Nordella sp. HKS 07: one gene and its partner. The protein of the gene in region 2 interacts with the protein of the main gene of each other region in a pairwise test. Links are inferred from orthologs where the notes say so. Each region holds a gene or a part of one and is shown on either strand. Other genes may lie near its edges.

Region 1 (3,317 bases), 1.4 Mb from region 2 along the record:
ATAGAGCATCTCGTCGGCGACGAGAGCGAACATCAGCCCGTCCCGGAAGATACCGGCGCCGCCGAACATGCGGCGCACCGACACCGGACCGAAATCGGCAAGCTGTTCCTTGATGAAGGCGAGAAACTCGGCGCTCGCCGGCATTAGCGCGTGATCCGGAAAAGTGGATACCGGTTTTCCGAAAAGATCATGCGCAAACAAAAGCACACAGCATTGAGGCGACTCATTCTGGCGCCTTCACACTTTATGTGGCGGGCGCGGCCTCGGCCTGCTTCAGCACCACCGATTCACCGCAGCCACAGGCCGAGGTCTGGTTGGGATTGTTGAAGACGAAGCCCGATTTCAGCGTCGATTCTTTGTAATCCATCTGGGTTCCTAGAAGGAACAGGACGGCCTTGGGGTCGATGAAGACCTTGACGCCATTGTCCTCGACAACCTCATCGAGCGGCTTCTGCTGCTCGGCCCATTCCATCGTGTATTCCATGCCGGCGCAGCCGCCATTCTTGACGCCGACCCTGAGAGCCAGCACCGGCTTCGACGCCTTGGCCATAATGGCCTTCACGCGCTCAGCCGCGGCATCGGTGAGCGTCATCACTTTGGGACGGGGACGGGACATAGCCATCGAGCGAGCCTACCACATATTGAGCGCAACGCGCGCTTCATCCGACATGCGGGAATGATCCCACGGAGGATCGAACACCAGGTTAACTTTCACGCCCGAGACGCCGGGAACCGCGCCGACCGCGTTCTCGACCCAACCCGGCATGTCGCCGGCGACCGGACAACCGGGTGCCGTCAGCGTCATCTCGATGCTCACCTGCCGGTCGTCCTCGATATCGACCTTGTAGATGAGCCCCAGCTCGTAAATATCAACAGGAATTTCAGGATCATAGACCGTCTTGAGGGCGGCCGTGATGTCGTCGGTCAGGCGCGCGATTTCCTCCGGCGGGATGGCCGAAGCCGGTGCCGCGGGCGGGGTCTCGGGGCTGACGATATGGTCCTGAGCTTCGGTCAAAGAAATATCCTCTGCGCAGAGATAAGCGCTTCCGCCAGTTTATCAACTTCCGCCCGGGTGTTGTACATGGCGAAGGACGCGCGGCAGGTAGCTGTGACACCGAAGCGGGCGAGCAGCGGCTGGGTGCAATGGGTGCCGGCCCTGACCGCCACGCCGGCGCGGTCGATCACCGTCGATATGTCATGCGCATGCGCCCCATCCATGTTGAAGGAGACGATTGCCCCCTTCTCACGCGCCCGCCCGAAGATCCTGAGCGAATTGATCTCGGAGAGCCTTGCCGTCGCATAGTCGCGCAGATCCGCCTCATGGGCGGCAATGGCCTCGAGGCCGACGCCCTTCATGTAGTCGAGGGCGGCCCCGAGCCCGATCGCCTCGACGATGGCCGGTGTGCCCGCCTCGAAGCGATGCGGCGGTTCGGCGTAGGTGATGCGGTCGAGCGACACCTCGCCGATCATCTCGCCACCGCCCTGATAGGGCGGCATGCGGCGCAGATGCTCCATCTTGCCGTAGAGGACGCCGATGCCTGAGGGGCCATAGGTCTTATGGCCTGTGATGACATAGAAATCGGCGTCGAGATCCTGCACATCGACCGGCATGTGCACGGCCGACTGGCTGCCGTCGACCAGCACCGGAATGCCCTTTTCATGGGCGAGGCGTATGACCTCTTTGATCGGCACGATGGTGCCGAGCGCATTCGACATATGGGTGATGGCGACCATCTTGGTGCGCGAAGTGAGGAGCTTCGCGAATTCCTCGATGAGGAAATTACCGTCATCGTCGACCGGCGCCCATTTGAGGACGGCGCCCCGTCTTTCGCGATGGAAATGCCAGGGCACAATATTGGAATGGTGCTCCAGGATCGAGAGCACGATCTCGTCACCCTCCCCGATCACCATGCCGCCGAAGGACTGCGCCACCAGATTGATCGCCTCGGTGGCGTTGCGCGTGAAGATGAGCTGGTCCTTGGACGGCGCATTGAGGAAGCGGCGGACACTTTCACGCGCGTCCTCGAAGGCCTGCGTCGAGGTGTTGGAGAGATAATGAAGGCCGCGATGCACATTGGCGTAGTCTTCCGACATCGCCTGCATCACGCGGTCGAGCACCACCCTGGGCTTCTGGGCGGAGGCGGCATTGTCCAGATAGACCAGCGGCTTGCCATAGACCTCGCGCGCGAGGATGGGGAAGTCGCGGCGCAGGATCTCGACGTCATAGGCCGGGCGGATCTTCTGCTGAGCGGTCACCTTGCGTCTTCCTTGTGATTGACCAGCCAGCTCTCGGCGAAGCGTGTCAGCACGTCGCGCACGCCGTCATGACCGATCGTGTCGAAAGCCTCGCCGACGAAAGCGCCAATCAGCATCGATTTGGCCTCGGCCTCCGGAATGCCGCGCGACTGGAGATAGAACAGGTGATTGTGGTCGATGTCGCCGCTGGTGGCGCCATGGCCGCAAGCCACGTCATCGGCATAGATCTCGAGCTCGGGTTTGGCGTCGAACTCGGCCGTCTCCGACAAAAGCAGCGCATGCGAGGACTGCTTGCCATCGGTTTTCTGCGCATCGGGCCGGACGATGGCCTTGCCCTGGAAGATGCCGCGCGCATTCTCGTCCATCACGCATTTGAACAATTCGCGGCTGGTGCATTTCGGCACCTGATGATCGATGACGAGACGCGTATCGGCATGCTGCTTGCCGGCCAGCAGATAGGAGCCGGCAATCTTCGCATCCGCGCGCTCGCCCTTGAACTCCAAAGTGCCGTTCTGCCGGTTGACGCGGGCGCCCGAGGTCAGGGTGAAGTCACGCAGGACGGTATTGGCGCCGATCGTGATCAGCGCATGGGCGAGATGGATGGCCGAACGGGACTCGATCTCGAGCTTGACCCGGTCGAGCTTGGCCCCGGCGCCCAGCACGATATCGATCACGCTGTTGGACAGGTAATCGCCCTCGCCGATATGCGTCTCGAACAAGGTCGCGGAGGCGCCATCCGCCACCTTGACCTTGTTGCGGGTGGCAATGGTGCGCGCCTCGGCATCGGTCGCGACATGGACGATCTCGACCGGGGCATCAATATTGGTGGTGATCTCTATCTCGACGCCCGCCGTGGCGAAGGCGAGGTTCATGTCGAGGACCGGCTCGCTGTCGGCATCGAGCCCATTGAGGTGCGCTTTCACGCGCACATCGCCGCCAGCCGGCAGGTTGGAATAGCCTTCTGCGAATTCGCCATTGACGAAGACGATGCGGGCATGCGCCAGCTTTGCCAGAGGATCGCGCTTCAGGAGCCGTTCCACGTCCTTCTTCGCCGCCTCGAC
Region 2 (3,170 bases):
CTACGTCATTTGCCTTGAGGACGGAAAGAAATTCAAGTCGCTCAAACGACATTTGCGGACGCACTACGATCTGTCTCCCGAGCAATACCGCGAGAAATGGGGGCTGCCGGCCGACTATCCGATGGTGGCGCCGAACTATGCCGAAGCGCGTTCGAGCCTCGCCAAGAAGATCGGACTTGGACAGAACCGCACCGATCGGCGCTGACCGAGGGGATTGAGCCTTAGGGGCGTTTCACACGGCACATTTGGGTCGGGTTCCGCATTTGGACTCTTGCGGCGCAACCCCTGTGGATTCATAAGTCAAGGGGCGCCGCGAGGGCGATTCGGGGCAATGGATTCGAGGATATGGTGAAGGGACAGGGAAATGCGGCCTTCAAGGCGCAGTTGATCATCCCCGAACATCGCCAGCTCTATGAATATTGGCTCTTGAAGGCGGCAGGCCGCCCGATGCCCGACAAGCGCGATATCAGTCCCGCTCACATTCCGCGGCTTTTGCCCAATATCAGCCTGATCGAGGTGGAGATGCCGGGCGAGCGCTACCGTGTCCGCCTCGCCGGAACCAGGCTGCGCGACGTGCATGATTGCGAAACCACCGGTCTCTATCTCGACGAACTCGATTGGGGCGACAAGCGGGATTATTGGCTCGCCGCCTATCATCGCATCGCCGAGGAAGGAAAGCCGGCGCAGGGCGTCGTCCGTGGGCCACGGACCCAGAAGGAGCATCTCGTCCAGTTCTGGCTCAAATTGCCCTTGACGCATGGGGGCGATCGGGTCGGCATGATCCTGTGCTACGACGCTTTCCTGCCGGGATCGGAAGTCATCGAGACGATAGAAGAGAAGCTGGCCGCGGCGCGCTGATCTCCTCAATATGAACAAGATCACGGCGCTGGATCGGACCATGCGATATGCCCCGTCATTCCTGGCTCTGCCGCTGCTTGTCGCCGGTTTCTTAGTCGGTTTCTTCGCCGGCACAGCGGCTGCGCAAGCCGATTCCTGCCGTTTTACCACTTGTGGCGCGCAAGAGCGCATGTTTGGCACTAGGCCACTCTATAACAACGACCCCGGCAATCGTGGCGGTCGCAGCTGGAACGACATCTACAATCAGCGCAACCAGCCGCGCTTCAAGCCGGGCGTGAAGGCCGAGCCTTTCGACATGGGCTCGCCGATCGATCCGACGAGGCCGCTGGCGAAGGGCAACAAGACCGACCCTTTCAGGACCAACGATCCGCAGGCCCGCAACGAACATATGCGCTGGTGTCGGCAGCATTACCGCTCTTATGTCGGCGCCTCGGACACCTACACGACCTTTGACGGGCGCACCCTCTTTTGCAACAGTCCTTACGACTGATCAGCGCGCGCGCTGGAGCATCGAACCGAAAAGTGCGAAGCGGTTTTCGGATACTCCGATGCGCAAATCAAAGAGTTAGAGCGCCGGACCGATTCGATGTGAGCGTCTGGCGCTCTAATGCCGCCTGGGCGTCCGACTTGATGCGCGCCACCATCGAAGCCACCCCATTCGAGCGCTGCGGCGTCAGATGCTCGCGCAGATCGAGTTCGTCGAGGAGGGTGCCCGCGTCATTGGCGAGGATCTCGGAGGCGGGCCGATCCGAGAACAGGCGGAAGATGATGGCGATGAGGCCCTTGACGATCAGGGCGTCGCTGTCGCCGGTGAAGGACAGGCGCGGCTCGCTGCCGTTCGTCTCTTCATGTGCCGCGATCCATACCTGACTGGCGCAGCCCTGCACCTTGTTGGCCGGGATGCGATCCGTCTCGGCGAGCGTCGGCAGCGCGCGGCCGAGTTCGATTACATAACGATAGCGGTCTTCCCACTCATCGATGAGAGAAAAATCTTCCTTTAGGGCTTCTATCGTTTCCTGCATGAATCTCTGCCTTGACCCCGCTTCAGATAGGCGTTTGGCGGAGCGATCTCAAGCGGTGGTGACAAAGTCGCCGGCAGGTCGACCTGGCTACGGCGACCGGGACCGCTCGCCCGTCGGAGCGTCAAGCTCGGAACTGATCGTTCTTGCCGGCCTGAGCGGGCCTCTCTGAGAAGGCGGCCCTTCGCGCTTTGTCGCGATACGCCTGGGCGATACGGTCCTCGTACGCTGTGAACAGATCCCTGTGGGATCGGTGAGCCATGGCAAGCAGCAACTGCTCGATATCGTCCTGTCCGATAGTCTCACCCGAACCCAGTATGTGCCTGACGCTGACGCCTTTTTCCTTCAGCGCACGCCCGATCAACAGGCAGCGATGGCAATCGAGCGGATCGCGCTCGGCGCACATCAGGGCAATTCGATGGGTGCGGGAGCCCTCGATGACACGATCGAGGCCATGGGTGAAGCTTTCGATCTGCGCCATCTTCTCGTAGTCGGCCACACCATCGCTGAAGAGCTCGGGCGTTTTAGGGCGGCCGCCAAGCTCGTCACCGAGATAGACATAGGCGATTTTCTCGGCGGCGAGCGCCTGCTTCAGCGCCTCACGGTTGAATTGGGGAACATGTCTGGAGAAGGGAACGCTGCGCACATCGGCCATAGCCGTAACGCCCGCCTGGCGCAGAAGCTGAATGAAGCTCTCGACCGATTGCGTGGAGTGGCCGATCGTCAGCACTTCCACCGTCTTGTCCATCATGGCCCCAGCATAGGGAGTGGCGGAGTGGGCCGCCAGCGCCGATCAACCTTGCGTGGCAGGGGGCCGCCATTCAGGGATCAGATCCTCGAGCTCGAGCGTATTCTGGCCGGGCCTCGCGCGGTCGCCTGACGCGGTGGTGACGCCGCTTTCGCCCGGCTCGGCCGCAAGCGACGGCGAGGTGCCGTTCGGCTCGCTCGCCCATTCATAGAGGAGCTCGACGCCGTATTTAGCCTTGCCCTCGAGCTTTACGGCAACGTAATGCGCGGTGTCGCAGACAGTAGCCTGGCGGCTGCAGAAGTCGCGCATGTCGGCGACCGCCGACATGGCGGCAGCAATAAAGTGCGTCGCCGGCGGGTCGACGTCGGCCGCGGCGTTCATGCGCTCTTCGGGCGGTGAGGGCAGGAAGACCACCGCCGCGGTGAGCAAGACGAGTGTCCTGATGATGCGCATATCTATTCCCCTTGTCCGGCTTCAGTCATAGCGCCCGGGGATTTCGTGCGGTTGAATGACGGCGTGGCAATTCGAGTCAAAGTTTTGGCAAG

Evidence for each region.
Region 1: the proteins of G5V57_RS19020 (region 2) and G5V57_RS25395 interact in binary tests that used the Escherichia coli proteins (3 or more experiments, as listed by UniProt). The link is inferred for Nordella sp. HKS 07 from one-to-one orthologs.

What each region holds. Positions count from the first base shown.
Region 1 is NZ_CP049258.1:5,412,414-5,415,730, reverse strand. What follows is about bases 135-3,133. They hold G5V57_RS25395 (cysteine desulfurase), read right to left. Parts: upstream 2,257-3,133; coding sequence 1,012-2,256; downstream 135-1,011. Other genes in these bases: sufD (Fe-S cluster assembly protein SufD), read right to left, coding at 2,253-3,133; G5V57_RS25400 (SUF system Fe-S cluster assembly protein), read right to left, coding at 632-1,015; sufA (Fe-S cluster assembly scaffold SufA), read right to left, coding at 245-622; G5V57_RS25410 (TfoX/Sxy family protein), read right to left, coding at 135-144. Also shown: more of G5V57_RS25410, read right to left, coding at 1-134; more of sufD, read right to left, coding at 3,134-3,317. UniProt on the Escherichia coli protein: Cysteine desulfurases mobilize the sulfur from L-cysteine to yield L-alanine, an essential step in sulfur metabolism for biosynthesis of a variety of sulfur-containing biomolecules.
Region 2 is NZ_CP049258.1:4,026,471-4,029,640, forward strand. What follows is about bases 149-3,000. They hold G5V57_RS19020 (SufE family protein), read right to left. Parts: upstream 1,881-3,000; coding sequence 1,416-1,880; downstream 149-1,415. Other genes in these bases: G5V57_RS19005 (MucR family transcriptional regulator), read left to right, coding at 149-205; G5V57_RS19010 (PAS domain-containing protein), read left to right, coding at 346-858; G5V57_RS19015 (BA14K family protein), read left to right, coding at 869-1,348; G5V57_RS19025 (DUF488 family protein), read right to left, coding at 2,002-2,628; G5V57_RS19030 (DUF5330 domain-containing protein), read right to left, coding at 2,671-3,000. Also shown: more of G5V57_RS19005, read left to right, coding at 1-148; more of G5V57_RS19030, read right to left, coding at 3,001-3,078. UniProt on the Escherichia coli protein: Participates in cysteine desulfuration mediated by SufS. Cysteine desulfuration mobilizes sulfur from L-cysteine to yield L-alanine and constitutes an essential step in sulfur metabolism for biosynthesis of a variety of sulfur-containing biomolecules.